Regions from separate parts of the Cupriavidus sp. a3 genome, predicted to be linked through region 1. Evidence: predicted binding sites of a transcription regulator. Region 1 holds the regulator's gene; each other region holds the start of a gene.
The links. Region 1 encodes sigma-54, which starts transcription at its own class of promoters, with help from an activator protein. Its sites were predicted from a motif close to TGGCANGNAANCTGCTTT; they were not measured.
Positions count from the first base shown of each region.

Region 2: ACAD63_RS19400 (pilin) is a predicted target of sigma-54. The motif match lies at 4,967-4,984, and genes of this name have one in related genera.
Region 3: ACAD63_RS32160 (ATP-NAD kinase family protein) is a predicted target of sigma-54. The motif match lies at 5,949-5,966, and genes of this name have one in related genera.
Region 4: ACAD63_RS25865 (GTP cyclohydrolase II) is a predicted target of sigma-54. The motif match lies at 2,598-2,615, and genes of this name have one in related genera.

Region 1 is NZ_CP170643.1:4,254,441-4,262,332, reverse strand. It holds gene ptsN (PTS IIA-like nitrogen regulatory protein PtsN) at 1-389, opposite strand, end outside; gene hpf (ribosome hibernation-promoting factor, HPF/YfiA family) at 758-1,108, opposite strand; gene ACAD63_RS20270 (RNA polymerase factor sigma-54) at 1,157-2,635, opposite strand; gene lptB (LPS export ABC transporter ATP-binding protein) at 2,791-3,591, opposite strand; gene lptA (lipopolysaccharide transport periplasmic protein LptA) at 3,660-4,307, opposite strand; gene lptC (LPS export ABC transporter periplasmic protein LptC) at 4,447-5,076, opposite strand; gene ACAD63_RS20250 (KpsF/GutQ family sugar-phosphate isomerase) at 5,120-6,103, opposite strand; gene ACAD63_RS20245 (monovalent cation:proton antiporter family protein) at 6,255-7,892, shown strand, end outside.
Region 2 is NZ_CP170643.1:4,069,248-4,077,139, reverse strand. It holds gene recA (recombinase RecA) at 1-66, shown strand, start outside; gene recX (recombination regulator RecX) at 162-629, shown strand; gene ACAD63_RS19420 (DUF2889 domain-containing protein) at 837-1,544, shown strand; gene sucC (ADP-forming succinate--CoA ligase subunit beta) at 1,636-2,802, shown strand; gene sucD (succinate--CoA ligase subunit alpha) at 2,902-3,783, shown strand; gene ACAD63_RS19405 (TerC family protein) at 4,037-4,732, shown strand; gene ACAD63_RS19400 (pilin) at 5,052-5,528, shown strand; gene ACAD63_RS19395 (PglL family O-oligosaccharyltransferase) at 5,650-7,458, shown strand; gene ACAD63_RS19390 (hypothetical protein) at 7,460-7,892, opposite strand, start outside.
Region 3 is NZ_CP170644.1:2,258,112-2,266,003, forward strand. It holds gene ACAD63_RS32130 (DUF3047 domain-containing protein) at 1-397, shown strand, start outside; gene ACAD63_RS32135 (lipoyl protein ligase domain-containing protein) at 394-1,155, opposite strand; gene ACAD63_RS32140 (carboxymuconolactone decarboxylase family protein) at 1,209-1,550, opposite strand; gene ACAD63_RS32145 (acetoin dehydrogenase dihydrolipoyllysine-residue acetyltransferase subunit) at 1,626-2,741, opposite strand; gene ACAD63_RS32150 (alpha-ketoacid dehydrogenase subunit beta) at 2,741-3,757, opposite strand; gene ACAD63_RS32155 (thiamine pyrophosphate-dependent dehydrogenase E1 component subunit alpha) at 3,805-4,806, opposite strand; gene ACAD63_RS32160 (ATP-NAD kinase family protein) at 4,840-5,913, opposite strand; gene ACAD63_RS32165 (sigma-54-dependent Fis family transcriptional regulator) at 6,098-7,892, opposite strand, start outside.
Region 4 is NZ_CP170644.1:868,936-876,827, reverse strand. It holds gene ACAD63_RS25870 (URC4/urg3 family protein) at 1-1,272, opposite strand, end outside; gene ACAD63_RS25865 (GTP cyclohydrolase II) at 1,302-2,540, opposite strand; gene ACAD63_RS25860 (acyltransferase family protein) at 2,774-3,883, opposite strand; gene ACAD63_RS25855 (amino acid ABC transporter substrate-binding protein) at 4,136-5,077, shown strand; gene ACAD63_RS25850 (amino acid ABC transporter permease) at 5,272-5,580, shown strand; gene ACAD63_RS25845 (hypothetical protein) at 5,673-6,578, opposite strand; gene ACAD63_RS25840 (HdeD family acid-resistance protein) at 6,778-7,341, shown strand; gene ACAD63_RS25835 (glycosyltransferase family 39 protein) at 7,626-7,892, shown strand, end outside.

The sequences.
Region 1 (7,892 bases):
CGCATGTCGCGATCCGACAGCAGCTGCGCGATCTCGGACAGGATTTCCAGGTGCTGCTGCGTGGCCTGTTCCGGCACCAGCAGGAAAATCAGCAGCGATACCGGCTTGCCGTCGGGCGATTCGAACGGAATCGGTTCGGCCAGGCGCATGAAGGCGGCCAGCGGCTGCTTGAGCCCCTTGATGCGGCCGTGAGGGATCGCCACGCCGGCGCCAAGTCCGGTGGAGCCCAGTGACTCGCGCGCAAACAGGTTGTCCGTCACGGTGGCGCGCGCCACGCCATGGTTGTTCTCGAAGAGGAGCCCGGCCTGCTCGAACACACGCTTCTTGCTGGTGACGCTGACGTCGAGGGTGATGTTGCCGGGTGGCAGCAATTTGGCCAAACGATTCATGGGCGATGCGCAGGAGTTCAGTTAGCGGGCGGTTCCGCCGTTCCGCCGGGCAGTGTGTGGCTCAGGGGCTGCCGGTCGCCGGCAACGCCGAGGCGTCCGGCCATTATAGAGCAGCAGCCTCCCTGTGATTGTGCAGCGCAGCGCCGCCCGGTTGGCGTCCGCACCTTAACCGGGCGCGGGCAGGATGCGGCCCTGCATGTATGGCGCAGCATACACCCTGCCGCGGCCGTTGCGAACACTCCGTCTCAAACGGGTGACAGGCCCTTTGCGCAGGCGCCACAGCGCCGCAGGCGCAAAAAAGCCGCGCTACGCGCGGCTTGCCTGTTCAGTTTTGATTCAGCGGCCCTCTGCGGGGCCACCGGGCACGCTCATTGCTGCATCTGCGCTGCGGCCATCTGGTACTTGACCGCTTCGCGGTCGTGGCCTTGCACGCGGTCCTTGTAGCGCAGTACCTGACGGTCCAGCTTGTCGACTAGTGCGTCGATCGCTGCATACAGGTCTTCATGATGCGCTTCAACGAAGATGTCCTTGCCCCTGAGATGTAGATTGATTTCCGCATATTGCCGCCTGTCCTTTTCCTTGTGATTGTCGACAGAGAGCAGCACGCTAACGCCAATGACCTGATCGAAATGCCTGACGATTCGCTCCAGCTTCGTTTCCACGTACTCACGCAACGGCGGCGTGATGTCAAGGTGGTGTCCACTGATCTTGAAGTTCATAGCGCTTCTCCTTCTGAAAGAGCCTCACCAGGCAGGCGGTGGGCTCGGCTACAAAGACTTGCGGAGATTCACTGCGGGGATCTTCAGGGCTTCGCGATATTTGGCTACGGTGCGTCGTGCGACAACGAAGCCTTGCTCACCCAGCAGTTCGGCGATGCGACTGTCGGAAAGGGGATTCCTCGGGTCTTCGGCTCCTATCAGTTGCTTGATCAAGGCGCGGATGGCCGTTGATGAAGCCGCGCCACCGGTCTCGGTGGACACGTGGCTGCCGAAGAAGTACTTCAGTTCGAAAGTACCCATCGGCGTTGCCATGTATTTATTGGTCGTCACCCGGGAGATGGTTGACTCGTGTAATCCCAGTGTATCGGCAATCTCCCGCAAAACCAAGGGGCGCATGGCGATTTCGCCGTGCGTGAAAAAGTTCTTTTGACGCTCGACAATGGCCTGCGAGACACGCAGGATCGTGTCGAACCTTTGCTGGATATTCTTGATCAGCCAGCGCGCTTCCTGCAGTTTCTGCTGCAGGCCTGCGGTACCCGACTCGCCCTTGGCGCCGCGCAGGATCTGCGCGTACATGTCATTGATGCGCAGCCGCGGCATCACATCCGGATTGAGCTGCGCGATCCAGCCGCTGCCGCTCTTGCGCACGAACACATCGGGCACGACGAAGTCGGCTTCGGGGCGGCTGTATGCGTGGCCCGGGTAGGGTGCCAGCGAGCGGATCAGTTCATGCGCGGCCTTGAGTGCAGGCTCGTCTACCTGCAGCGCTTTTTTCAGGCGCGTGTAGTCGCGCACGGCCAGCAGCTCGAGGTGGTTATGCACGATGTTCAGCGCCAGCTCGCGCTGCGGATGCTGCAGCCGGCGCAATTGCAGGCCCAGGCACTCGGCCGCGTTGCGCGCGCCGACGCCCGGCGGGTCGAAGCTCTGCAGCAGCGTCAGCATCGCTTGTACTTCCTCGATCTCGAATTCGAGTTCTTCGGGCAGTTCGGCGCAGATCTCTTCGAGCGTCGCGCTCAGGTAGCCGTCGTCGTCGAGCGATTCGATCAGGAAGATGGCCAGGCCCTTGTCGCGCACCGAGATCTTCAGCGGCGTGAGCTGTTCCATCAGGTATTCGCGCAGCGTGGGCTCGGCCTCACGCAGCTGCATCGGCGTCTTCTCGTCTTCGTCGCCTTGCGGGCGGCGCGCGAAATCGTCGAGGCTCCAGTCGCCGCCATAGTCGTCGCCGCTGTTGCTGTCGCCGTAGCTGTCGTCATCGCCCGCGCCCTCGGCGCGCGCCTCGCCGTTGCCTTGCGGTTCGGCCGGTGCCGGCGCGGGCGCGCTCTGCAGGTTGACCGAGCCATCGGCGGCCACGCGCAGCGGGCTTTCGATCCAGTCGTTCTCGCGTTCGAGCAGGGGGTTTTCCGTGAGCGCCTGTTCGACTTCCTGCTGCAATTCCAGCGTCGAAAGCTGCAACAGCCTGATCGACTGCTGCAGTTGCGGCGTCAGTGCCAGGTGCTGGGAGAGGCGGAGCTGTAGCGACGGTTTCATGCGACCTATTTTATGCGCATCTTTCCGTTGTTGGAACGGAAATTGCTATCGATGTCGCGGCTTGATCGACGCCGGCAGTGGGCTGTCCCACATGCAGATGATGGGGGTGAAACCAGGCAGAATCAATGGCCTGCCGCCGCGGGCAGGCCAGTACATCACATGCGGAAGTTTTCGCCCAGGTAGACGCGCCGCACCGATTCGTTGGCGATGATCTCTTCGGGCCGCCCGGCGGCAAGCACGGTGCCTTCGCTGATGATGTACGCGTGGTCGCAGATGCCAAGCGTCTCGCGCACGTTGTGGTCGGTGATCAGCACGCCGATGTTGCGCGCCTTCAGGAAGCTGACGATGCGCTGGATCTCGCCCACTGCGATCGGGTCCACGCCGGCGAACGGTTCATCCAGCAGGATGAAGCGCGGCGACGATGCCAGCGCGCGCGCGATTTCCACGCGGCGGCGTTCGCCGCCCGACAGCGACAGCGCCGGGTTGTTGCGCAGGTGCGCGATCTGCAGGTCGTCGAGCAGCGCGTCGAGCCTGCGGTCGATCTCGGCCCTGGCCAGCGGCTTGCCGTTTTCCACCTGCAGCTCGAGCACGGCGCGGATGTTTTCCTCGACGTTGAGCTTGCGGAAGACCGATGCTTCCTGCGGCAGGTAAGACAGGCCCATGCGCGCGCGTTCGTGGATCGGCAGGCCGCTGATGTGGTCGCCGTCGAGCACGATATCGCCCTCGTCCAGGTTCACCAGCCCCACGATCATGTAGAACGAGGTGGTCTTGCCCGCGCCGTTGGGGCCGAGCAGGCCAACCACTTCGCCGCTCTTCACGTCCAGCGAGACATCCTTGACCACCGTGCGCGAGCCATAGCGCTTCTTCAGGTGGCGCACGACCAGCGTGCTGCCGCCTTCGAGGACGGCCGTGGCTTGGACGGAAGGCTTTTCGGCGATGGTGGCGGTATCGGTCATTGGCAGTCTGGCGTTCAGCGTTTCAGGCGGGGAGGCGGTCCTTGCAAGGCATCGGTCCCCGCGAGGCGTCAGGGTTTGTTGGCGGGCGCGGGCGCCGGCTTCAGGTCCAGCGGCGAGCCGCTGCCCGAACCCTGCGCATTCGGGTTCTGCCGCGGCGACAGCACCGCGCGCACGCGGCCCGACGGATTGGCGGCCGAGGTGTTGTCGCTGCCGCCGGCAGCGGTGTAAAACTCCTTGCGGCTGTCGTAGGTCAGCACCGCGCCGCGGATCTCGTCGAGCATCTTGGCGCCCTGCAGGCGCGCCATGCGCGCGTTGCCGATCAGCTTGGACAGCTCCTGCTTGCCGTCGTATTCGATGCGGTCGCCCCAGCCGTCGATGTATTCGTCGACGCCCTCGCGCTTCTGCCGGATATAGGCCTGCTTGCCAGCCTTGGCGGTGGCCACCGCGAACTGGTAGCCCTCGGGGTCGGTGCGCAGCTCGGCCGCATCCGACTTCAGGATCATCGTGCCCTTGGTCAGCACCACGTTGCCGGTCAGCGTATAGATCTGCTTGACGTCGTCGTAGCTGGCGTTGTCGGCCTCGAGCACCATCGGCTTGTCGCGGTCCGCGCGCTCGGCCAGCGCGGGCTGGGCCAGCAGCAGGCCGATGGCCATGGCCGTGGCGAGCAGGGCCGGGGCGGCGTGTCGGCGGGACGAAGTCGTCAGGGATGCAGTCATGTTGGCAGCGGTGGCTAGAGGGCGTGGTGGTGCGGGTTAGGCCGGGTTATGCGGGTTATGCGGGTTATGCGGGTCTTGCGGGGCAGGCAGGGCGCGCAGCGTTATTGCCGTTGCGCGGCGGCCGGCCGCGCGGGCCGGGTCAGCGTCCCGGCGTACGGCCCGGAGACGGCCCGGTGACGATGGTGCCGCGTACATTGCCGAGCAATTGTACTTCGCGGGTGACGTTGTTGAAGATCAGCCCGTTCGCGGTCATCACCGAGGGTCCGCGCGTCAGCTTTACCGGCTTGTCGGTCTTGACGATGTCGTCATTGACCAGCAGCTGGAAATAGCTCGACGCGGCGGTCAGCTGCGGATCCTTGGAGGCGTCGGCGCCCTGCTGGCGCAGCACATGGCCGTTGCCGTACAGGTCGATCACCGAGCCTTCGGCGTTCATGCGGCCAAGGTCGGCCCGTGCCGTCACCGGCGGACGGTCCGGTTCATAGGCGCGCAGCGCGGGGCGCGTGACCTCGTAGGTCTGGTCGTCCTCGAAGTGGACCATGCGTTCGCCGGTGAAGCGGATCTTGGTGCTGCCGTCCTGCGCCAGTTCCGTGGCCGAAAAACGGTCCATGAAATAGTCCGGCTCGTGCTTCTTGGTCGCCTGCGTGTCCTGGCTTTCCTTGGGCGAGTTGATCTGCACCAGCCAGAAGGTGCTGCCGGCGACGAAGGCCATCAGCAGCAGCGGCAGCAGGCGCATGACGATGCCGCTGAGGGAGGCGATGAGTGCCTGCATGGTGTGCTTGTTGGTGTGCTTGTCGGTGCTTCTCGCGCCCCGTTCAGATGACCTTGGCGCGGGTCAGGTCGTGGATATGCAGCGCACCGACCAGGCGCCCGTCGTCGTCGACCACCAGCAACTGGTTGATGCGGTTGGCTTCCATGACCTGCACCGCCTCGACGGCCAGCTGGCTCTGGTTGACCACATGCGGGTTGCGGTGCATGACCTCGCCGATGGGAACGGTCTTCCAGTCGCGCGGGGTTTCCAGCAGGCGGCGCAGGTCGCCGTCGGTGAAGACGCCGATGGCACGGCCGTCGGGATCGACCACAGCGGTCATGGCCATGCCCTTGCGCGTGATTTCCATCAGCGCCTGGGCCAGCGGGGTGTTTTCGCGGACTTCGGGCACCGCGTTGCCGGTGCGCATGACGTCGAGCACATGGGTCAGCAGCTTGCGGCCGAGCGCGCCGCCCGGGTGCGAGCGGGCGAAGTCTTCTTCGCCGAAGCCGCGCGCGTCCAGCACCGCCACCGCCAGCGCATCGCCCAGCGCCAGCGCGGCGGTGGTGCTTGCCGTTGGCGCCAGGTTGAGCGGGCAGGCTTCCTTTTCCACGCCCGCGTCGAGGTGCGCGTCGGCCAGCTTGGCGAGGTTCGACTCCGGGTTGCCGGTGACCGAGATCAGCCGCGCGCCGATGCGCTTGACGATCGGGATGATCGACAGCAACTCGCCGGTTTCGCCGGAATTGGAGAAGGCGATCAGCACGTCGTCGCGCGTGACCATGCCCAGGTCGCCGTGGCTGGCCTCGGCCGGATGCACGAAGAACGCGGGGGTGCCGGTGGAAGCGAGCGTCGCCGCCACCTTGCGCCCGATATGGCCGGACTTGCCGATACCGGAGACCACCACGCGCCCGCTGCATTGCAGGATCATCTGCACGGCACGGGCAAAGTCGTCGGTCAGGCGGCCGGAAAGTGCGGAAACCGCTTCGGCTTCGGTCTGGAGTGTGTCGCGGGCGAGCCTGAGTGCTCGATCCGCATCGAAATTGGCTATCATGGCGTCGAAGTATACCAACGAATGCGACGTCGCCCGGGGCTGCCTCGATGTGCCCCCGCGTGCCCGCCGCATCGACGCGCTTGCCAAGTTTCCCCGGCAGGGTGCCCGTGCCGGGTCGGGCGCGCGCCCGGCCGGTCACCCGACCATCCTGATGCACTCACCGCTGGAACTGACCCTGGTGCTGCTGGCCGCTGCCGTCTTCGGCGTGGTCGCTTTCCGCATGCTGCAGCTGCCGCCGATGCTCGGCTACCTGGCCGTCGGCATCCTGATCGGCCCGCATGCGCTGGGGCTGGCCAGCGATACCGCGCAGACCAAGTACCTGGCCGAGTTCGGCGTGGTGTTCCTGATGTTCTCGATCGGGCTGGAGTTCAGCCTGAGCAAGCTGCGGTCGATGAAGCGCCTGGTGTTCGGGCTGGGCGGCTCGCAGGTGGTGCTGTCGATGCTGGCGGTGGTGCCCGCCAGCTGGGCCTTCAACTGGCTGTTCCCGCTGTCGTGGCAGGCCTCGGTGGCGCTGGGCGGGGCGCTGGCAATGTCGTCCACGGCGATCGTCTCCAAGATGCTGTCCGAGCGCATGGAGCTGGAGAGCGAGCACGGCCGCAACATCATCAGCATCCTGCTGTTCCAGGACCTGGCGGTGGTGCCGCTGCTGATCGTGATCCCGGCGCTGTCGCGCGATCCCGGCGACCTGGTGATGGCTCTGGGGCTGGCCACGGTCAAGATCGTGGTGGCGCTGGGCGCGATCTTCTTCCTCGGCCAGCGCCTGATGAGCCGCTGGTTCCATATCGTGGCGGCGCGCCGGTCGCAGGAACTGTTCATGCTGAACCTGCTGCTGGTGACGCTGGGCATGGCGGCGCTGACCGAGCGGCTGGGGCTGTCGATGGCGCTGGGCGCGTTCATGGCCGGCATGCTGATCTCCGAGACGCCGTACCGGCACCAGGTGGAAGAAGACATCAAGCCGTTCCGCGACGTGCTGCTGGGGCTGTTCTTCGTCACCATCGGCATGCTGCTCAATATCCGCGTGGTGCTGGACCACTTGTGGCTGGTACTGGCGCTGCTGCTGGTACCGATCCTGTTCAAGCTGGTGCTGATCGCGGTGCTGGCGCGGGTGTTCGGCTCGCGCCAGGGGGTGGCGATCCGTACCGGGCTGGGACTGGCGCAGGCCGGCGAATTCGGTTTCGTGCTGCTGAACCAGATCGACGGCCTGAACCTGGTCGACCCGGTGCTGATCCAGGTGATCCTGGCCTCGATGCTGCTGTCGATGCTGGCCGCGCCGTTCCTGATCCAGTACAGCGACGCCATCGTGCTGCGCTTTGCCGCCAACGAATGGCTGATGCAGTCGCTGAACATGACCCGCATCGCCGCGCAGAGCCTGCAGACGGAAAAGCACGCCATCATCTGTGGCTTCGGCCGCAGCGGGCAGAACCTGGCGCACATGCTGGAGCGCGAGGGCATCACTTATGTCGCGCTCGACCTGGACCCCGACCGCGTGCGCGAAGCCGCCGCCGCCGGCGACACCGTGGTCTACGGCGACGCCGGCCGGCGCGAGGCGCTGATCGCCGCCGGCATCCACCGCGCTGCGGCACTGATCGTCACCTACGCCAACACGCCGTCGGCGCTCAAGGTGCTGCACCACGTGCAGGAGCTGGAGCCGGCGCTGCCGGTGATCGTGCGCACCGTCGACGATTCGGAGCTGGATGTCCTGCAAAAGGCCGGCGCCACCGAGGTGGTGCCCGAGATCATCGAGGGCAGCCTGATGCTGGCCTCGCACGCGCTGGTGCTGCTGGGCGTG
Region 2 (7,892 bases), 190 kb from region 1:
AAGGTGCGTGCCGCGCTGGGTGTGGCGCCGACCAACGTCGTGCCGGCCGAAGTGCTGGAAGACTGAGCGCCAGCCCGCCGCTGGAGCAACCGGAAGGGCCGGGGCATCGCCGATGCGCCGGCCTTTTTGTTTAGGCCCACGGTGGAAACTTCACGACCTCAATGGCCACGCGTCCCCCCCTGTCCCTGAAGGCCCGCGCCGTCGGCTACCTGTCGCGCCGCGAGCACAGCCGCGCCGAGCTGGCGCGCAAGCTGGCGCCCCATGCCGAATCGCCGGAGCAGCTCGAGCAGCTGCTCGATGCGCTCGAGCGCGAGAACTGGCTGTCCAACCAGCGCTTTGCCGACAGCCTGGTCCATCGCCGCGGCGCCCGCTATGGCGCGGCCAGGGTGATGCAGGAAGCCAAGACCCACAAGCTGGACAGCGAACAGCTGGGCGAACTGCAGGAAAGGCTGCGCGCCACCGAGACCGAGCGCGCCCGCGAGGTCTGGCGCAAGCGTTTCGGCGTGCCGCCGGATACGCCGGAGGCACGTGCCAGGCAGATCCGATTCATGGTGGCGCGGGGATTCTCCCGGGCGGTGGTCAGCAAGATCATCCAGGGCGCTGACGAAGCGTACAGCGAGGACGACTGAGCGTCTGTGTGCGGTAGTATCCGCATTCGTCGGTTCATTACCTGCACTGCAGTCAGGGTGTCATTGGCGCGCCATTGCCCGACAATGCGGCGCGACAGTCGCCGCACAAGGATGTTCCCGGGCAAACCAGCGCGGCATGTTAAACTCCCCGGGTTATTCGGTGCTCCGGCGCCGCCGTTCCCAAGCCCCCAGTATTCCAGCCTGGCCATGCCTCTGTCCCAGCCCGTCAACCGCTCCTTGCGCCATCGCCGTGCCATTACGGCCGAGGCGTACCAGAGAGAGGACGGCCTGTGGGATGTCGAGGTGCGCCTGACCGACACCAAGCCCCGCGACATCGCACTTGCCGGCGACCGTATCCGCCCGGTAGGCCAGCCCCTGCACGACCTGTGGCTGCGCGTCACGATCAACGAAGACATGACGGTGCTGGATGCCGAGGCGTGCTCCGACTGGGTGCCGTACCCGTCGCAGTGCGACACCATCGGCCCGACCTACCGCAAGCTGATCGGGCTGAACCTGCGCAAGGGCTTCCGCAAGGCCGTGCGCGAGCGCCTGGCCGGCATCAACGGCTGTTCCCACCTGACCGAAGCCGCCGGCGTGCTGCCCAGCACCGCGATCCAGGCGTTTGCCGGCGAAGTCATCAGTATCCGCGACAACGGCGAGGACGATCCGAATCCGGAGCCGCCCTATCAGTTGCACGGCTGCCACGCGCTGCGTTTCGACGGCGAGGTGGTTCGTGAGTTTTACCCGCGCTGGTATGGTCACCAGCCGACGCCCAAGGCAAGGGCCGAGGCCGCACCTGCCGTCGCAACCGCGCCTCGGGCGCCCGCCGTGGCCAATGGCGACCGCGGTGGTCAAGCCAACGACGACGGCAACGACGCTGTCCCGGCCGACAGGCCAACCGGCACTTCCGGCTGATTCTCAGGATCAGCCAACCAGACGAGAGAGTTCGTCTCCTTTTTCAGATTTCTCCCTTCTACCTTTTACGCCTACCCGAAAGGAAACACGCATGAATATCCATGAGTATCAAGGCAAGGAAATCCTGCGCAAATACAATGTGCCGGTTCCGCGCGGCATCCCCGCGTTCTCGGTTGACGAGGCCCTGAAGGCCGCAGAACAGCTCGGCGGCCCGGTGTGGGTTGTCAAGGCGCAGATTCATGCGGGTGGCCGCGGCAAGGGCGGCGGCGTCAAGGTTGCCAAGAGCATCGAAGACGTCAAGACCTATGCGTCGAACATCCTGGGCATGCAGCTGGTCACGCACCAGACTGGTCCGGAAGGCAAGAAGGTCAACCGCCTGCTGATCGAAGAAGGCGCCGACATCAAGAAGGAACTGTACGTTTCGCTGGTGGTGGACCGCGTTTCGCAGAAGATCGCGCTGATGGCGTCGAGCGAAGGCGGCATGGACATCGAAGAAGTCGCTGCCCACACCCCGGAAAAGATCCACACCCTGATCATCGAGCCGTCGACCGGCCTGACCGACGCTGACGCCGACGACATCGCCCGCAAGATCGGCGTGCCCGACGCGAGCGTGGCGCAAGCCCGCCAGGCCCTGCAAGGCCTGTACAAGGCGTTCTACGACACCGACGCCTCGCTGGCCGAAATCAACCCGCTGATCCTGACCGGCGACGGCAAGGTCATCGCGCTGGACGCCAAGTTCAACTTCGACTCGAACGCGCTGTTCCGTCACCCGGAAATCGTCGCCTACCGCGACCTGGATGAAGAAGACGCCAACGAAATCGAAGCCTCGAAGTTCGACCTGGCCTACATCTCGCTGGACGGCAACATCGGCTGCCTGGTGAACGGCGCCGGCCTGGCCATGGCCACCATGGACACCATCAAGCTGTTCGGCGGCGAGCCGGCCAACTTCCTCGACGTGGGCGGCGGTGCCACCACCGAGAAGGTGACCGAAGCCTTCAAGCTGATGCTGAGCAACAAGAACGTGCAGGCCATCCTGGTCAACATCTTCGGCGGCATCATGCGTTGCGACGTGATCGCCGAAGGCGTGATCTCCGCTTCCAAGGCCGTGCACCTGACGGTGCCGCTGGTCGTGCGCATGAAGGGCACCAACGAAGACCTCGGCAAGAAGATGCTGGCCGAGTCGGGCCTGCCCATCATCTCGGCCGACACGATGGAAGAAGCCGCCCAGAAGGTGGTGGCCGCTGCCGCTGGCAAGTAAGCCGTCGCACGAACGCAACCATACGCGAACGCGAGCGGTGCGCTGGCGCTCTATTGAGCTCCCGCGCGCGCCGCTCGTAGCCAAGCAAAGGATTACAGCATGTCGATTCTGATCAACAAAGACACCAAGGTCATCACCCAGGGCATCACCGGCAAGACCGGCCAGTTCCACACCCGTGGCTGCCGCGACTACGCCAACGGCAAGAACGCCTTCGTCGCAGGCGTGAACCCCAAGAAGGCCGGCGAAGACTTCGAAGGCATTCCCATCTACGCCAGCGTCAAGGACGCCAAGGCCCAGACCGGCGCAACCGTGTCGGTCATCTACGTGCCGCCCGCAGGCGCCGCTGCCGCGATCTGGGAAGCCGTTGATGCCGACCTGGACCTGGTGGTCTGCATTACCGAAGGCATTCCCGTGCGCGACATGATGGAAGTCAAGGACCGCATGCGCCGCGAGAACAAGAAGACCCTGCTGCTGGGGCCGAACTGCCCGGGCCTGATCACGCCGGACGAAATCAAGATCGGCATCATGCCGGGCCACATCCACAAGAAGGGCCGCATCGGCGTGGTGTCGCGCTCGGGCACCCTGACGTACGAAGCCGTGGGCCAGCTGACCGCGCTGGGCCTGGGCCAGTCGTCGGCTGTCGGCATCGGTGGCGACCCCATCAACGGCCTGAAGCACATCGACGTGATGAAGATGTTCAACGACGATCCGGAAACGGACGCCGTGGTCATGATCGGTGAGATCGGCGGTCCGGACGAAGCCAACGCGGCCAACTGGATCAAGGACAACATGAAGAAGCCGGTGGTTGGCTTCATCGCTGGCGTGACCGCGCCTCCGGGCAAGCGGATGGGCCACGCCGGCGCGCTGATCTCGGGCGGTGCCGACACCGCCCAGGCCAAGCTGGAAATCATGGAAGCCTGCGGTATCAAGGTGACCAAGAACCCGTCGGAGATGGGCCGCCTGCTGAAGGCGATGCTGTAAGGTCCTGCTTGCCGTTCCCGCTGTGGCGGGAATGACAGACTAGTGATGCCCCCGCCATCGGCGGGGGCATTGTTTTTGCGGCGGGTGATCCTGGCGCCGTGAAAGCCCCGAAAGATTACAGGATTGAAATGTAATCGAAAGGTTCGTGGGTTAAACAGTCATGCCTGCGCTTTCAGACATCCGAACACCCGTCAGATGACGGGGCGCGCCAGTACATAAAACCGCCACCACATAGAACTCGAGGAGCCTCCCAGTGGAACTGCTGTCTTCCACCACTTTCTGGATTGCGTTGGGATCGATCATCCTGACCAACATCGTCCTGTCCGGCGACAACGCGGTGGTGATCGCGCTCGCCTCGCGCAACCTGCCGCCCGCCCAGCAGAAGAAGGCCATCTTCTGGGGCAGCGCCGCCGCCATCATCATGCGCGTGGTGCTGACCGTGGCCGCGGTCAAGCTGCTGAGCCTGCCGTACCTGAAGATCGTCGGCGCCGTGCTGCTGGTCTATATCGGCGTGCAACTGCTGACCGGCGATGACGACGAGGAAGGCCACGACGGCAAGGACAATATCTGGGCCGCCATCCGCACCATCCTGATCGCCGACCTGGTGATGTCGCTCGACAACGTGGTCGCCGTGGCCGCCGCCGCGCAGAAGGGCCCCGAAGGCAGCCAGCTGATGCTGCTGATCATCGGCCTGGGCCTGTCGATCCCGCTGATCGTGTTCGGCAGCACGCTGCTGCTCAAGGTGATGGAGCGCTTCCCGGTCATCATCGTGCTGGGCGCCGCGCTGCTGGGCTACCTGGCTGGCGAGATGCTGGTCAGCGACCCGGTCGATGCGGCCTGGTTCGAAGTCCACGTGCCGCATGCCCACCTGGTATTCGGCGCCGCCGGCGCGATCCTGGTGGTGATCATCGGCAAGCTGCTGAGCCGCCGGCAGGCGCAGACGGCCTGACGGGGTATTGCATCGCAGGGAAGGGCGGCCGGGTGGCCGCCCTTTTTTGTTGCTCTCCTGGCAGACGTCCCTGTCGGTGCGATATCCAACTAACTCATGTGAGTGATCGCACTTTTTGTCGCTTCTGCAGGTGGTAGCGCGGGCAGGTGACAAAATTTGGCGCATGCGGCGGGCTTTCCGCTGCCGGGTGACGAAATTTGTCGCTTTTTGTCCCCTGCGGACGGGGGATATGGCTGGCACGCTTACTGCTGAATAGGCCCCGCGTCACGAAACCGAAGACGTGCAACGCTTAACCAAAATCTCTTCGAGGGGTCAAATCATGCAACGGGTACAACTGAAGAAACTGGGCCGTCGTGTCCAGAAGGGCTTTACGCTGATCGAACTGATGATCGTGGTGGCGATCATTGGTATTTTGGCGGCGATCGCGATTCCGCAGTACAGTGATTACACGTCGCGGACCCGTGCCGCCGGTGCGATGGCGGAAATCGCCTCCATTAAGACTGCAGTCGCCATGTGCGCTCAAGAAACGGGGACTGTGACGGGCTGCAATGGCGGCACCAACGGTATTCCGGCGCCGGTCGTGTCGGGCAACATTACCGCTGTTGGGGCTCCGGCGGTCGCGGTTCTCAATGGCGCAATCACCGTTACCACGGCAGCAACTGCCGCGGGAGCAAACCTCACGATCGTCACTACGCCGACGGCTGCAAACGGCGCCGCAAACGTTACTTGGCTCAATACAGGTACGACTTGCAACGCCACCCGCGGCTTCAAGCCGGGCGCTGGCGATTGCCCCTAAGATTGCATGAATGTGATTGCCTTGGGGCAATAGGCCTTATTTCTTGATTGAAGCGCCTTCGGGCGCTTTTTCTTTGGCCGGCTCAAGCTATCATGCGCCTTTCCCTAAAACTGGCGCCTCAATGCCGCCGTCCCGGACAACCCTGCCGTCGGCTGCCCTCATCGCAGCAATCGTCTTCCCGCTGCTAGTCTCCCGGCATACGCTCCCACTCGCGACGTTCTACGGCGAATGGACCGCCGCGTGCTGCGCGCTGGCCCTGGTTGCGTTCCTGTCGCTCCGCAAGCCCGCCACCCCAGCGGCATCTGCGACGATCTCGCTGCCGTGGGTAGCCTTGCTGTTCTTCTGGCTCGCCGCCGTCGGTCTGATGCGCACCGCCCTCGGTCACGCCGATATCACCGGCAGCGCGACCCTCACTGTCCTGTCACTGTTCCTCGGCGCAGCCGTGACATGCGCCGCATGGTCATACCGCCGCAGTCAAGCATCCGAGACACTCAACGCCGGCGACACCCTGGCCATCGCCTTCCTGATCGCCGGCCTGCTCGGCACCGTCACACAGTGGGTCCAGCTCTTCCATCTTGAGCGCAGTGCCTTCGGCCTCGTTTCCACCTACTTCTACGATGACAACCGCCGCCTGTGGGGCAACCTGAACCAGCCCAACCACCAGGCCACCGTGCACGGCCTCGCACTGGTTGCGTCAGTCTGGCTGGCATCGCGCGGCAGGCTGCGTTTCCCGATGTGGCTGGTAGCGGTAGCACTGCTGGAGAGCGGCATCGTGCTATCGGGATCGCGCACCGGCGTGCTGCATGTTGGTCTTGCCGCGCTCTACGCGCTGGTTGCTGCCTGGCTGGCACGCGGCACGCTGCGCGAGACGGATCCGATGCGGCGTACGACCGGACTGCTGGTGGCCGCGGCCGCCATGATCGTGATGCTGCTGGTGCTGCAGCCAGCGATCCGCGCCACCGGCCAGCTGCTCGACTGGCGCTTGTTCGACACCATCGCGCAACTGGAAGCCGAAGACCAGATGTCCGCACGTGGCGCGCTATGGTCGCATGCATTGGCGATGTTCCGCGCGCATCCATGGCTCGGTGTCGGCTGGGGCGAATTCGGCTGGGCGCAATTCACCCAGTTGCCGCAGGTCGGCGTGAAGGTGGAGATGTCCCTGCATGCGCATAACGCTGTGCTAGACCTGCTGGCCAAGACCGGCGTCGCGGGCACGCTCGGCGTCGCGCTGATTCTCGCAGCGTGGCTATGGCGCGTGGTGCGGGCGCGGCTCTGGCAGGCAGAAAACGGCGAGCGCCGTGAAGCGGTGCTGATGCTGACGTGGCTGGCGATGCTCTGCGCGCATTCGATGCTGGAATACCCGCTGCACTACCTGTACTTCTTCCTGCCATTCTGTTTCCTGCTGGGCTGGCTCGAGCCTGCCGCCGCCGGACCATGGCGCGTTCCGGTCAGTGTGGCGAAGGGTCTCAGCGTGGCCTGCATTGCGCTTGCCGTCGCCATCCTGGCAACCATGTGGCAAGACTACCGCCGCGCCGAAGCACGCGAGTATGCCGCCAGCGAAACCCGCAACACCTTGCCGATGCCGCGCTTCTGGTTCCGCCAGCATGCGCAGGCCGATGCCGCGGGCCTGGTCGTGATCACGCCGCAGAACGCAGCGCAACTGTTGCCCGCGCATATCGCCGCGGTGCACTTGCTGCCGACTCCCACGATGATCGCGCGCACGGCGTGGCTGCTCGCGCTGACCGGCGATGCCGCGCAAGGCCGGCTGTGGATGGAGCGGTTGCGCTGGTACTACCTGGGCGATGAAGCGACGCAATACGCCGAGATCGCCAAGGCATGCAGCGAGTTGTCCGAGGGCGAGCGCCCGCAGGCGTTCTGCGCCTGGGTCACCGATCGCTCGCGCCGGTTCTCCGCGTGGGGACGCAACTGACCTAGTAGTAGGGCACGTAGTAGGCCGGCGGGGGCGGCGCGTAGTAGTACCGCGGCGCAGGAGCCGGCGCAGCGGCCACCCGCCCCGGTACCGGCACGCGGTTGCCGCTGGCATACATGCACTGCACGTAGGCGGCGTCGTATTGCCGCTGCGTGCCGTAACCCGCGTACTGCGCGTTGCCGGCGCCGACCGCGGCGCCTGTCAGCAGGCCCAGGCCCGCGCCGACCGCCGCGCCCGATCCGCCGTCAAAGGCTGCGCCAGCCGCAGCGCCCAGCGCGGTGCCCACTACCGCACTGCCGACTGCCGCGTTGTTGGCCGCCTGCGAGGAAGTCACGCCGCCGACCTGCCCAAAGGCGAACTGGCGGCAGTTGTAGTCGTCGGCGCGGAACTGGTCGAAGCTCTTGCCGGTGCCCGGCAACGCCATCACGCTGGGG
Region 3 (7,892 bases), on a different contig from region 1:
CCATGAGGATGCGCCGGCCCGGCTGGTGTTCTTCTTCGAGGGCGACACGAGCAAGCTCTCGCTAGGTGACCGCGCGGCGATGCAGATCGCCAAGAGTCTCGCCGGTGAAGAACTGCCCTATGCCACGTTGATGTATGTGTGGTCCGACAGTGCCGAGCCGGGCAGCGTCATCCCCAACCCGCATACCGGCCGCGTGCAGATGATCGTCGTCTCTGGCGCGCAAGGCGATGCCGGTAAATGGCAAAGCCTGCGCCGTAACGTCGTGCAGGACTACGAACGGGTGTTCCATGAGCAACCGGGCCCGCTCAAGGCGTACGGCATCATCACCGATACCGACAACACCCACAGTGCCGCCCGCGCCTGGTATGGCGACATCCGCTTCCTGCCTGCCAACTAGGCCGGCGGGGGCGTCTGCGCGGCACTGTGCCTCAGTACCTGCGATACCTGCGCCATCAGTTCGGCCCCGTCGGCGGCGGCGCGCCCCTGCGCCTGCAGCGCCTCGCGCACGCTGACCACCTTGCGCGGATCATAGTGGCGCCCGCTGTCGATCGCTGCCTCGAAGGCATTGGCGCGCGCGTTGATCTGCGCCGGGTCGGCACTTACCAGCAGCACCGCATGCGCCAGGACCAGGTGCCGTTGCCCATCCGGCGACTGCATGGCCGCCGGCGCGCGCCGCCAGTACTGCGCGGTGCCGGCGATCTTGCGGGCCGCCTCCGGCGGTCCCCACGCGAGATTGAAGCGGCCGTCGCAGAACGAGCCGGCCACCGCCTGCCAATGGGTCGGCACGCACAGCGCCAGCAGCCCCTTGCCGATGACATCGCACAGGTGCAGGTAGACCCCATCGCTGAGCGCACCCGGCGGCTGGCCGACGCTATAGGCCAGGCTCAGGTTGAGGATGCCCGGGCCTTGCGGCACCAGTCCCCCGCCCGACATGCGCAGGAACACCGGACAGCCTTGCCGGGCGAACTCGGCGCGCGCCGCCTCGAAGCCGGCATGCCGCTGATAGGTACGCGGCACCACCAGCGACAGTGGCGCTTCCCACAGTTGCGCGACCTGCCGGCCCTGCGCGGCGAACTCGAGCAAGGCCAGTTCGTCCTGCAGCGGATCCGCATGCGGCTGGCCGGCAGGCGCGGGCTCGACGAACTCAAAAGGCATGGCGCGGCAGCGGTCTTGGCCGGTCGGGTAACGATAGGCCGAGTCTAGCAAGGCTAACCGTTGAGCGCATCGAAATAGGCCAGCGCCTTCGACGCATACATCGCGCCCGGGCCGCCGCCCATCTCGATATTGAGCGCCAGTACTTCGGCCAGTTGATCGCGCGTGGCGCCGTGGCGCAACGCCTGTGCCGTGTGGAACAGCACGCAGTCGTCGCAGCCCTTCTGCACAGCCAGCGCGACCGCGACCAGTTCCTTGACCGCGGCCGGCAGGCTGCCTTCCTGCGTGGCGGCCTTCATCAGGCCCTGGAATGCGCTCATGGCCGCGGGCTGGGCCTGCGCGAGCGCGGCGAACTGCTTGTTAATCTGGGCGAGGCGGGTCTTCAGTTCAGTGCTCATAAAAGCTGTCGTCCTGATTCGGTGGATGGAGGACAAAGGCGGGCGGCAGCGCACGCCGCCGCCCGCGCCGCGGCATCAGCCGCCGAGGTGCTGCCTGAGCAGCGCGTTGAAGTCGTTGGCCTTCTCCATCTGGCTCATATGGCCGGCGTCGGCAAAGACCTTGACGGTAGCGCCGGGCGGCGCCGCCTCGGCATGTTCCGCCGGGATGATGCGGTCCTGGCCGCCCCACACCACCAGCACGCGCTTGCCGCTGCCGGCCAGCCGCTGGCCGGGCTGCTCCTTCTGCCTGCCGCCGGCGAACAGGTCCTGGCCCAGGGACGTCAGCGCTTCGGTCACGCCATCCAGCCGCTTGTAGCGCAGCAGGTCGTCGAGCATCTGCCGGCTGACCAGCCCGGCATCCGCGAACAGCAGTTCGATCACCGGCTTCAGCTCTCGCCGCGACTGCGCATTGACGAAGCCCTCGGTATAGCCGCTGTTGACCGCTTCGCCAAAGCCCACCGGCGACACCAGTGCCATCGACAACACCCGCTGCGGCGAGTCCACGGCGAGCTGCGCCGCCACGCCGCCGCCCATCGAATGGCCGACCAGGTGCGCCGCGTCGATCCCGGTCTCGTCCATGAAGCGCGCTACAAAGCCGGCCATCTGCGCCAGCGTCGTGCCCGCGAGCCGCGGCGACGACTGTCCATGGCCGGGAAGGTCCAGTGCCACGACCGTGTACGCGTCGGCAAGGGGATCGAGGTTGAACAGCCAGTTGTCCAGGTCACCGCCAAAGCCGTGGATGAAGAGCACGGTCTCGGCGCCGCTGCCCTTGCGGGCGTAGCGGACGCGGACGCCGTCCACGTCGGCGAACTGGTACGCGGCGGCAGCGTCTTCCTCGTCGCCGTCGTCCGCGGGCGCTTCATAAGCCGATACATACGCGTCGATATCCGCATCGCTCACCTCCGCCGGGGCCAGCACGCCAAGCAGCGCCTTGACCGGCAGCACGTCGCCGGCCTGCGCCACCTTGCGGCGCAGCGTGCCGGCGTCCGGCGCCTCCACCGCATTGGCGATCTTGTCGGTTTCCACATCGAGGATCGGCATGCCCACGCTGATCTCGGCGCCCTCGTCGACCAGCCAGGCATTGACCGTGCCTTCCTTCATCGACAGGCCCCACTTGGGCATCACGATCGGGGTAATTGCTGCGCTTGCCATCACTGCTTGCCTCCCTTCACCGTCTTGCGCGCGGCAGCAGCGATCTGCGCGGCGCCGGGGATATACAGGTCTTCCAGCGTCGGCGAGAACGGCACCGGCGTATGCGGCGGGCACACCATCTCGATGCCGGCCTTGAGCGCGCCGAAGGCCTGCTGCGCGACCTGCGCGGAGATATCGGTGGCGATATTGCAGCGCGGGCTGGCTTCATCCACCACCACCAGGCGGCCGGTGTTCTCGACCGATTCCAGCACCGTGTCCATGTCCAGCGGCGACAGCGTGCGCAGGTCGATCACTTCCGCTTCGATGCCTTCCTTCGCCAGCGTGGCCGCCGCCTCCAGCGCGCGGTGCACCATCAGCCCGTAGGTGACGATCGACACGTCCTTGCCGTCGCGCACGATATTGGCCTCGCCAAACGGGATCGCGTACGCGCCCTCCGGCACCTCGCCTTCCAGCCCGTACAGGTTCTTGTGCTCGCAGAAGATCACCGGGTCGTTGTCGCGGATCGCCTGGATCAGCAGGCCCTTGGTGTCATACGGCGTTGACGGGCATACCACCTTGAGCCCGGGGATATGCGTGAACAGTGGCGTCAGCATCTGGCTGTGCTGCGCGGCGGCACGAAAGCCCGCGCCGACCATGGCGCGGATCACCACCGGGGTTTCGGCCTTGCCACCGAACATGTAGCGGAACTTGGCCGCCTGGTTGAAGATCTGGTCGAAGCACACGCCCATGAAGTCGATGAACATCAGCTCGGCGATCGGGCGCATGCCACAGGCCGCGGCGCCGATGGCCGCGCCCACATAGGCCGACTCCGACAACGGCGTATCCAGCAGCCGGTCGCCATGCTTGGCATAGAGTCCCTTGGTCACGCCCAGCACGCCGCCCCAGGCGTCCTTCTCGCCATCCGCGCCGGCGCCGCCGACGATGTCTTCGCCCAGCATGATGACGCTGGGGTCGCGGGTCATTTCCTGGTCGATCGCCTCGTTGATCGCCAGCTTGATGCTCAGTTTGCGAGCCATGTTTGTCTCCTGATAGTTCGGTTAGCCGTCTGGTTGGCGAGAGGCGATCAGTAGCTGACGTAGACGTCGGTGAGCAGGTCTTCCGGGCCGGGCAGCGGCGCGGCCTTGGCTTCCTGCACGGCGTGCTCGATCAGCGCGGCGACTTCGCGGTCGATGGTGTCGAGTTCCTCGCGCGCGACCACGCCGGCCTGCGTCACGGTGCGGGCGAACAGCTTCAGGCAGTCCTTGTTGGCGCGGATATCGTCGAGTTCGCCGGCGGCGCGATAGGTCTGCGCATCGCCCTCGAAATGGCCGTAGAAGCGCACCATCTTGCATTCGAGCAGCGACGGGCCGCCGCCTTCGCGCGCGCGGCGGATCACTTCGCCCGCGGCCTCGTGCACGGCGAAGAAGTCGGTGCCGTCGACAGTCACGCCGGGGATGCCGAAGCCGGCGGCGCGGTCGACGTAGCTGTCCACCGCGGTGCCATAGTCACGCGAGGTCGACTCGGCATAGCCGTTGTTCTCGATCACGAAGATCACCGGCAGGTTCCACACCGCGGCCAGGTTCAGGCTTTCCAGGAAGGTGCCCTGGTTGGAAGCGCCGTCGCCGCAGAAGGTGATGCCGACCTCGCCCTTGCCGCGGAACTTGGCCGCCAGCGCGGCGCCGCAGACCAGCGGCGCACCCGCGCCCAGGATGCCGTTGGCGCCCATCATGCCCTTGGACAGGTCGGCGATATGCATCGAGCCGCCCTTGCCGTTGCATGAACCGCCCTTCTTGCCATAGATCTCCATCATCATCGCCACCGGATCCACACCCTTGGCAATGCAGTGGCCGTGGCCGCGGTGCGTGCTGGCAATGCGGTCGCCATCGTGCAGGTGGTGCAGGATGCCGACGCCCGCGGCCTCCTCGCCTGCGTACAGGTGGACGAAGCCCGGGATGTCGCCACGCGCGAAGTCCACGTGCAGGCGTTCCTCGAAATCGCGGATGGTGCGCATCTTCCGGTACACCGTCAGCAGGGTCTCCTTGTCGAGCGGCAGCAAGGCGGAAGCTTGTGAAGCTCTGGCTGTCATGTCTGTCTCCTTCGTTCTATCAAGGTTTGCACTTCAGGAAAGGCAGGAAAGCAACGGGTTGCTGCTGCGCATCAGCCGATGCTGCGCGGCATAGCGCATGCAGCCCGCCACGTCGATGCTGCGAAAAGCGTGTTCATGCAGGGTCACGGTGACTTCGTCGTCAGGGCCGAAGGCCAGCTCGCGTTCGCCGTCGAGCGCGACAATGCCGCTGCGCTGGCGCACGCGGTGCGGGCGGCCGTGTTCGAGACGCTGCCAGCCGGCGACCGGCACCGTGCACAACAGTCCCGGCGCGATCGGCGCGCGCAGGTCGAATTCGCCCTCGCCCGGCGCGGCCAGCTCGATCGCCAGGCCGCCGGGCTCGCGCCGGCCCAGCGGTTCGAGCAGTCCGGCAATGGCCGACAGGCCGATGGCCTGCGGATCGGCGAACGACACATAGACCGCTGCGAGCGTGTCGGTCTTCCACAAGGCGCGCGCGCCGATGAAGTGTTCGTGCGAGATCACCGCATCCACCAGCGCGATGTCGCGGCGAAAGCCGCCATCGCCGTCGCGGATGACGATGTCGAGCCGCTTGTTGGAGGCCAGCGCGTGCTTGTCGGAAACGCGCCCGGTGGCGTAGAGCCCGGTGGCGAGGCCGATGATGGTCGGCTCGCGCATCTCGGGGTAGGCGTTGTTGGTGCCGGTCGACAGGCCGGCGATGGGAACCCCGCCGCATTCGCGCACCACCGCGCGGTGGGTGCCGTCGCCGCCGAGCACGATGATGGCGGCCACGCCGGCATCGGCCATGCAGCGCGCGGCGTGCAGCGTGTCGTCGACGCGCGCGGTCACGGGCATGTCGAGGTATTCGACGGCAGGCAGGCCGGAGTCGGGTCCCTGCCGGCGCGCCAGGTGCCGCGCCAGCATGACGCGCAGTCCTTCGCGGTCCGGCATCATCAGCACGCGGCCCACGCCGCATGCCGCCAGCGCGGACAGCAGGCGCAGCACGATATTGACGCGATCGGCCAGTTGCAGGCTGTTGGCGTTGGCGATCACGCGGCGGATATCGCGCGCGGAAATCGGGTTGGCGATGATGCCGACCAGTGGCGTGCCGGCGCCGGCTGCGTGCCCCATTGCCTGTCTCCTGTTGTCATTGTGGTGACAGGCAAATTGCAATGGCTGTGCCAGCGCGCGCAGGGCGAAAAATGCGCAAAAACCGAGGGATTACCCGCGACGAAAAGGCAAGACGGGGCGGTGCGCTGTGACAGGTGTCACAGCACAGGTGTACAGCGGGTGGACAACCGTATCGCGCGACCGCTCAGTGAATGGGCTTGCCGCCTTCATCGTCGGCCCCGTCGCGCCGGTTAGGCGACTGGATGCCATAACGCTCCATGCGCCGGTACAGCGTCATGCGGCTGATGCCGATCTGGCGCGCGACCGCGCTCAGGTTCCAGCCGGAAGCGCGCAGGTACTGCATCAGCAGCATGCCTTCCGGCGGCAGCTGGTGCGGGTCGAATGGCGCGGCGGCGCTGTCGCCGGCAACCTGCACAGCTTGTGCCGGCGCAGCGGCGATGGCCGCGATGCCGAGGCCGTCGGGCAAGTCCTGCTCATCGATATAGCCGCCGGTGCAGACGGCGCGCGCGTATTCCAGCACGTTGCGCAGCTCGCGCAGGTTGCCCGGCCAGCGATGGCGATGCAGCCGCTCGCGTGCCGCCGGCGACAGCGTCACGGGTGCGGCGGCGCCTTCCTGCAGCAGCTTGGCCAGCAGCCAGTCGAGGTCGTGGCGTGCGCGCAGCGGCGGCAGTTCAAAACGGGCGCCGTTCAGGCGGTAAAAGAGGTCTTCGCGGAAGCGTCCTTCGGCGACCAGTTGCTCCAGGCCGTGGTGCGTCGCGGAAATGACGCGCAGCCGCACCGGCACGGGCCGCGCGGCGCCGACCGGCAGCACCTCGCCCTCGGCCAGCACGCGCAGCAGCCGCGACTGGAGCTCGCGCGGCATATCGCCGATCTCGTCCAGAAACAGCGTGCCGCCGTCGGCTTCCTGGATCAGCCCACGCTTGCCGCGCGGGCCGGCGCCGGAGAAGCTGTTGGGCAGGTGGCCGAACAGTTCGCTCTCGATCAGCGTTTCCGGGATCGCCGCGCAGTTCACCGCGATGAACGGGCCGCCGCGGCGCGCGCTGGCCTGGTGCAGGGCCTTGGCGAAGAATTCCTTGCCGCTGCCGGTCTCGCCGTGGATCAGCAGGTTGATCGGCGAATCGACCAGCCGCGCGGCGCGCTGCAATTGCTGCTGCAGCGCAGCGTCACCGCCGGTCAGCGCGGCCAGCGCCTCGGGCATAACCACCGGCGCTTCCTTCGCGGGAGCCTGCCAGCGCAGCGCGGGTGGCATCACGCTCAGGTATAGCAGCCCGCCGCTGCGGTTCAGCGCCACCAGCCGCTGCTCGCTGGGCCGGGAGTAGACATAGTTGCCCAGGTCTTCCAGCCGGGCGCCGAACAGCGTCTCGAACCGCTGGCCGAGCACGGTGGCGCCGGCCGCGCCGCCCAGCTCGCCCTCCAGCATCAGCCGGGCGCGGTGGTTGTGGCCGACGATGCGGCCGACCTCGTCCAGCGCCAGCAGGTATTCGGGATTGACGTCGACGAACTCCGGCGCCACGTTCAGCTTCAGGATCCAGTCGCGCCGGTGCGCGCGCAGGAAGTTGGCGTTCTCGATATGCGCGGCATAGATGCGTACCAGCTGCAACGCCAGCCCCTGGCTGTCCTTGGCGTGCGGCGAGGTCAGCGCGGAGATGTCGAGGATGGCGTGCAGGTTGCCGTGCGTGTCGAACAGCGGCGCGGCGGTGCAGGTCAGCGGGATATGGGTTGCATCGAAATGGTCGGCCTGGTGCACCGTCAGTGCCTGGCCGGTGACCAGCGCCGTTCCCACCGCGCAGGTGCCGGCGCCGCTCTCGCTCCATTCCGCGCCGAGGTAGAGGCCGGCGTGCCGCAGTGCGGCATCGGTGCGCGCATCGCCGATATAGTCGACCGTCACGCCTTGCGCATCGGTCAGCAGCACCACGTAGCCCAGTGCGGCCACTTGCCCGTACAGGCTCTGCAGGCCGTGGCGCGCGATGCGCGCGAAA
Region 4 (7,892 bases), on a different contig from region 1:
GCTGATGATGCTGAACGGCGGTGCACCGCCCGGGCGCCGCTTGGCGGCAATGCGCCGGCCCGCGGCCCAGGTGCCGCCCTCCAGCACGCGCGCCAGCGGGAAGCCGGCTTCCGCCAGCCCCAGCGCCTGGCGCACGCCATCGGCCACCAGGTCCAGGCCAGTCACGGTCAGCGCGCGCCATTCGACGATCACGGGCTCGTCCACCGCATGCGGCTCGGCGGCAAAGGACGCATCGCGCGGCACCATCAGTTCGAAGTCGAACAGCAGGCCGCCATTGCGGTATTCGGGCAGCCCGGTCAGCGCATCCAGCCCGGTGACCGTCAGGCCCGCGTCCTCCAGCGGCTCCAGCAGCGAATAGGTCAGCCACTGCGTGAGCTTGTGGAACGGCACCAGCCCGCCGGGCGCGGCCGGATGGCGCCAGCAATCGCCCAGCGACACACCCTCGATCACGATCCGCCCCGGCCACACCGGCCCCAGCCCCACCAGCAGCGTACGCAGCAGGAAGCTGGCATCGAGCCGGTCGTTGACCGCATGCGCCTTCAGGTAGTCGAACAGGTTGCCCAGCCGCGCCGGCCGCCCGAACAGCGCCGGCGTCGCTTCCATCACCTCGCCCAGCCGGCGCAGCAGCCCGGCGCGGCCTTCGAGCCCCACCAGCGGGTTGTGCTGCGCCACCTGGAAGGCGTGGGCGATGCTGTCGGCATCGATGCGCTGCAGCCGCTCGGCATCCGCGCGCAGCGGATCGCCGGGCGCCGCGGAGAAGCCGCCGCGTGCGAACAGGTCGAAGCTGGCCACGCCCAGTCCCTCTGAACGTGTCAGCACCAGGTCGCTGGCCGGATCGCGGTAACGCCAGTCGGGGCCAGCGCCGGCGTCGAGCAGTACGCTCGGGATCACCAGGTCGATACCGATGCGCGCGCGCTCTTCGCGGTGCTCGGGCCCGCTCAGGCCGGCGCGCTCGCACAGCACCTGCCAGCGGTCCGCGCGCTGGTCGACGCCGCCGCTCTCGAAGTGGCGCCAGCGGCTGTGGTAAGGCACCTGCAGGTCCGGATAGCGCTGCCGGATCGTGCTGGCCACGTAATCGGCGATCGCGTGGACACGGTCGGGATGCCAGGTGAACAGCTCGGACGCGCCGCCGGCCACGTGCTCGGTGACCGCCGCGCAATGCGTGCGCACCGCCTCCGCGCACAGCAGCCCGGAAGCGGGGTGCCCTTCCGGCACCGGGCTGAGCCAGCCCGCGCCCGGACGCATTTCCTCGCCTGCTCCCCGACGTTCCATGCCGCCACGATCCTCTTCGGGATACATTGTCATTCGTTCAACCCCCTGCCCTTTGCCAGGGCCAGTTCATCGGCATCCGGCGGCGTGTAGTGCGTAAAGTAGCCCGCCGCCACCTTGGCGTCGATCTCGACACGGGCATCGGCCGGGATCAGGGCTTCGGGGATCGCCACCTGCTCGACCACCTCGATGCCCTGCGCCACCAGCGCGCCATGCTTCATGTTGCTCATCGACGCCCAGCGGTCGATGCGGCGGATGCCCAGCCAGTGGAACACATCCGGCATCAGCTCCTGGAAACGCATGTCCTGCACGCCTGCCACGCATTCGGTGCGGGCAAAGTAAGTCTCGGCCCGGTCGCCGCCCGCCTGCCGCTTGCGAGCGTTATAGACCAGAAACTTGGTCACCTCGCCCAGCGCGCGGCCTTCCTTGCGGTTGTAAACCACCAGCCCGACACCGCCCTGCTGCGCCATCTCGATGCACACCTCGATGCCATGCGCCAGGTAGGGCCGGCAGGTACAGATGTCTGACCCGAACACGTCGGATCCGTTGCATTCATCGTGCACGCGGCAGGCCACTCTTGTTTCTGGCTTGCCGAGTTGACTGACGTCGCCGAAAAAGTACAGCGTCATGCCGCCGATAGGCGGCAGGAACACTTTCAGGTCGGGCCGCGTGACCAGCTCCGGGAACATGCCGCCGGTCTGCTCGAACAGGCCGCGCCGCAACGCGCTTTCCTTGATGCCGAAGCGCGCCGCCAGCCCCGGCAGGTACCAGACCGGATCGACCGCCGCCTTGGTCACGCGCACGTCGCCATTGGCATAGAGGATGCTGCCGTCGGGGGTCAGCCGGCCGGCAGCAATCGCCGAGATCAGCTCGGGCATGTTGATATGGGCGCGCGTGATGGCAATGGTCGGGCGGATGTCCACTCCCGCCGCGATGCGGTCGGCGAAGACGGAGGAAACAAGGTGGCCCCAGGGATCGAGCGAGACGATCTTTTCCGGATCGGCCCATTGCGGGTGCGGGCCGATCGACTCCGCGGGGGCGGTGTCGGTCAGGTCTGGCCGATGGTCGCGCTGCAGCGACCCCGAGGCCACCGCCAGCGCGCGGTATATGGCATAGGCGCCGGCGTGGGTGCCGATCACGTTGCGCTGCGCGGGATTCGCCAGGCTGGCGATCACCGGTCCGCGTTCGGCCGCGGTGGGCGCACCCCAGTGGATCGGCTCGGCCGGCTTGTCGCGGCGCGCGTGCGAAGTGAGGACGATATGGTCGGACATGGCACCCTCGGTTCCCGATGGAATCCTGACCAAATGGTCAGGTTTACGATTCCATACTAGGCAACGTTCATGCCATCGCCCAATGCCGGTTTACGCGAGTTTTGCCGCGCTCTGTATGGCGCCGTACGCAAGCGCAGCGCAGGCATGCACGCAGGGAGTGCCGGCAGCATGACACCGCCGGTGCACGCGCACCAGCAGGAGGCAGCCTGCCGCACGCGCAGGGGTTGCAAGCCTTACACGGTAGGACGGCTCGCCGAGCCGCGCGAGTCAGACAGCCATGCCCTCGCCGCGCGCAGCGCTGCCAGGGGGCTTGCGCTTTCCACGTAGCGATGGAACAGCGCGCCCGCAACGTTGCTCAGCGCCCACGCAGCCGCCATACCCAGCGCGTTCAGCACCGGCTGCCCCGGCGCAAGGTTCGACACCAGCACATTGACCAGCAGGCACACCGGGAAGTGCACCAGGAAAACCGAATAGGAAATGCGGCCAAAGAAACCCACCACATGGCCGCGCGGCCAGCGCTCCATCCAGCCGCCGCGGCGGGCCACCGCCAGCAGCAGCGCGGTGGCCAGCGCTATGGCGATACGCAGGCGGAAATCGACGATCAGCGCCGCCAGCGCCACCGCGCAGAGCACCAGCAGCGGCATCGCCGATCGGCCCGGGTTCGAGGCCCACCATGCCAGCGTGCCCATGCCATAGGCGCCGAAGAAGTACACCGCCCAGATATCCCAGGCGGCATCGCGGTTGAACCAGAACAGCGACGCGACCGCCAGCAGCGCCACCACGCCGATGCCGGCCGCGGCGCCCGCCTGCGCCTGGCGCGGCGCAAAGGCGCGCGCGGCCCACAGCGCCACCAGCAGCAGGCCGAACAGCTGGAGGTCGATCGCGACGTACCAGACTCCGGCCGAGAGGGCCTCGACATCCAGCACGTTATGCAGCAGCGTAAGGTGCGCCAGGAACTGCGTCAGGTGCGCTGGCGCCGGGATCGATTCATGGATCATCCACTGCCGCGCCAGCGCGGCGCCGGCAATGCTCAGCAGCAGCGCCGCGGCGAAGGGCACCACCAGCTTCAGGTAACGGCGCCACAGCATCGCCAGCGGGTGTTCGCGGATTTCCAGCCGGCCGTGCGGCGCCAGGCTGCGCGCCGCGAGGAAGCCGCTGATCACCAGGAACACCTGGACCGCGATGCGGGCATAGTCATACAGCCAGTCCACCAGCCCCGGCGCGAGACGGTATGCGGTGTCGGACATCGGGCCGTAGAAAGCGAGATGGTGCAGCACGATCAGCTGAGAGCTGACCGCCTTGAGCGCGTCGATGCAGGGCAGGCGTGACGGACGGGGGCTCATTGTTCTTTGGAATCTGACAAAGCGCACGAAAGGCGGGATTCTACCTGTTTGCCCTGATTGACATGTGGCGTCATGTCCACAAATTGCGGATTGGTTACACACTGGCAGCGATTGTTTCCGATTGCTTGCCGCGCCATTCATGTCTCACCAGAGAAGCATTTGCTTATGACGACTTTATCCTTCGCCGAGCAAAGACCCGGGTATACCCTAGCGTTTTTGCCGCGCCTGCGGTTAGCTCTCCGGTTTGCTCGAATGTCCGTCCCTGCCCTGTCTTCCCTGCTCGCCCGCTTGTCTAATGCGCGTCGCCCCCTGGCGGCGCTCGCCTTCGGCGTCATGGTCACCGCGCTGGCACCGGCTGCGGCCCATGCCCAGCCGCAAACCCCCGTGCTCGACAAGATCCGCGATTCCGGCACCATCGTGCTGGGCTATCGCGAATCGGCACTGCCCTTTTCCTTTGCCGACGACAAGGGCCAGCCGGCCGGCTATGCGGTCGACCTGTGCCTGCGCGCTGCCGAAGCCGCGCGCCAGAAGCTGGGCCTGAAAGACCTGAAGGTGCGCTGGATGCCGCTGACGCCGCAAAACCGCATCCCCGCGGTGGTCAACGGCCTGGTCGACCTCGATTGCGCCCCCAACACCAACTCGCTCGAACGTCAGAAGCAGGTGGCCTTCAGCGTCTCGCACTATGTCTCGACCGTGCGCATGCTGGTCCGCGCCGACTCTGGCATCCGCACGTTCGGCGACCTGCGCGGCAAGACCGTGGTCACCAGCGCGGGCTCGACCGGCGACCGCCACGTGCGCCGGCTGAAGGGCCAGTATGGCTACCACGACGTCTACGCCAAGGACCATGGCGAGTCGTTCCTGCTGCTGGAATCCGGCCGCGCCCAGGCCTTCGTGATGGATGACGTGCTGCTGGCCGGCCTGCGCGCGCGCGCCAAGGATCCGTCGCAGTACGTGATCGTGGGCCCGTCCCTGTCGATCGAGCAAAATGCGCTGATGTTGTCCAAGGCCGACCCGGAATGGAAGCGCCTGGTCGACCAGACCCTGGGCGTGGCCTTCACCGGCCAGGACGTGATCGCGCTGCAGAAACGCTGGTTCCAGCAGCCCATCGGCAGCCGCGGCATCAACCTGGCGCTGGCGCCGTCGGGCGAGGTGCGCGCCGCGTGGAAGCACCCGTCGGACGCCGTCACCGAGTAACTCCGGTTCACACCGGGAGAGCCGGAACCGGAACCGGTCCGGGGCCGCAATTCAGGATTTCCATGAGAGTGCCGCGCCGGGCAAGCCCCAAGTTGACAGCGACGAACGATGTTGGCGACACTGGCCCGAGCCGTCCCCGTGTGGGACAGGCCACATACACGACCGCCCGACGGCGGCATTTCTCAGGAGAAATCATGAACAAGTTTGTCGCGACCGCGATCGCGCTCTGCCTCGGCGCTGCCTCGCTGGCTGTCCACGCGCAGGGTACCGGCAAGAAGCAGTTCGATCCGTATTCCCAGGGTGCCAAGTCGGGCGAGAAGTTCGACCCGTACTCCCAGGGTGCCAAGTCCGGCGACAAGTTCGACCCGTACAGCCAGGGCGCGAACAAGAGCACGCGCAGCGACCTGAACCCCGCCGCACCGGCCACCGAGCAGAAGCCGGCCAAGAAGTCGTCCAAGAAGTCGTCCAAGAAGAAGGCCGCTCCGGCGCAGGCTGCCAGCTGAACCGCAACGGCTCCGACGAAAAAACCCGCCGAGGCGGGTTTTTTTGCGCCCTGCGCAGGCCAAAGCCTGCTCAAAGCCGTTCCGAAGCCCGTTCAAGGCATCTGCGTGTCGCGCTCCAGCGCGGTGACGTCGATGCGCTGCACCTTGCCATCCTGCCTCACCTCGGTGCGCAGCACGAAGGCATCGGACGGGCAGTACCAGTCGGTCACATGCATCACCGAAGGCTCGACCTGCACCACTTCCTCGCCCACCAGCACAGGCCCCAGCGACGTGCGCTTCTCATAGGTGATCGGCAGGCACTCCTTGCGCCCCATGACGGTCTCGATCATCTGGCGGCGGCCAACCTGGCGCGAGCCGATGTGGATCGACGCATGCAGCGCGCGCATGGTGCTGACCACTTCGCCGGAGCCGAGCGGGTAGACCTTGAGCGATACGCTGGACTGGAACGTCTCGCCGTCGAGCGTGCTGCCTTCGCGCAACTCCAGGCCGGCGTAGTTGAAGACGCCCTTGCCCCGGAACGAGGCTTCGCCGTACATGCGCGCATAGCGGGCCCGGGCGTTGATGGTGGCATGCTGGCTTTCGATGCTGGTCTCGTCATTCGGCGTGCGCCGGTCGATCACGACCTCATGCACCTGCTCCATGATCACCGGCGGCCCCATCAGCGCCGACATCGCGGACTTGGAGCTGACCGTCAGCTGCGCGCGGCATCCGGATGCGCTGCGGCCGACGTCGCGCAGCGTCATGCGGATCGACATCGGCAGGGCGCCGTCGCCCTCCATCTGCACATGCGAGCCGGAACGGAACCAGGGCGCGTTGCAGAGCACCGCCGCTGCCGACGCGGCCATCTGCGTGGCGGCCACCTGCGCCGCGGCGCTGACCGCGGTCGCGGCGGCAGCGCCGGCGGGCGCGGCCGGCTGTGCCGCCGCCGGCATGGCCAGACACAGGCCTGCCAGCGCGGCAAGATTTGCAAGCCGGTATTGCTGCGCCTTTGTCTTCACATGAATCCCTGTCTAGAATGTCTTGGCGCCCCCGATAGCGCCCGGCCTGCCAGACGACCGCCTGGTCACTCAGATTATTCGTGTTTTTCGTGCAAGTGGCTATCTCGCTGATAACTTATCGGCGGCCCGCACCACCGTCCGCGATCGCCGGGCTGTTTCCGTGCACCGGCCCCCCGCGCGCGGGCCCAGAGGAGGTTCCATGCTTCAGTACTACGCGAAACTATGGTGGGTGGTCGCCCTGCGCGGCCTGTTTGCGCTGGTATTCGGCGTCTGCGCGTTCTTCGCGCCGATCGCCACGCTGGCCGCGCTGGTGATCGTGTTCGGCGCGTTTGCCGCGGCCGACGGGCTGATGGCGCTGGTCATGGCCATCTCCGGCAAGGACCGCGAGACCAGCGACCGCTGGATCCTTGCGCTGCAGGGTCTGCTCGGTCTCGGCGTGGGCGCGCTGACGTGGTTCAGCCCGGCCATCACCGCGCTGTCGCTGCTGGTCTATATCGCGGTATGGTCGCTGGCCACCGGCGTGCTGCAGATCGTCGCGGCGATCCGGCTGCGCAAGGAGATTCCCAACGAATGGTGGCTGATCCTGACCGGGCTGGTCAGCATCGCCTTTGCCTTCCTGGTGCTGTGGCAGCCGCTGGCGGGGGCGCTGGCGGTGCTGTGGATGATCGGCGCCTGGGCCATCGTGTGCGGCGTCCTGCTGCTCGGCGTCGCGTTCCGCCTGCGCCGCGCGCGTCCTGCCGCGGCAGGCATCCAGGCGGCCTGAACGCCATCCGGCGGGCCCACCGGCCCGCCCGCCGCTGGCTTTGCGACTGACGGGTCACCCCGACACCGTGCTACCATTGCCCGCCGCGCGTGCCCACGCGGCGGCTTTGGCCTCCCATGCGCCTGGCAGCCGCATCGGCGCGGCCATCCCGCATGACTTGCGGCTGGTTCTGAAAAAGCCGCCAGCGCCTGTCCACCAACGGACCGCGCAATGCGTTGTGATGGCTTGCCGTCGTCGTGCACCCACGCAAGACCATCCCAATCCGTCGTTTTTCCAGGAGCTCCATGCGTAGTTCATCGACCTCGCGGTATGCCGGGCTGTCAGTAGGTGCCACCACCACCAGTGCCGTCGTGCTGGTCAGCCTCGCCATCCTGCTGGTCTGGTTCGGCACGCTCGACATGCGCCACCTGCTGCGCTCGGACGAGGGCCGCTACGCCGAAATCGCGCGCGAGATGTTTGTCACCGGCGACTGGGTGACGATCCGCTACCACGAGCTCAAGTACTTCGAGAAGCCGCCCTTCCACCTGTGGGTGACCACGCTGGCCTATACG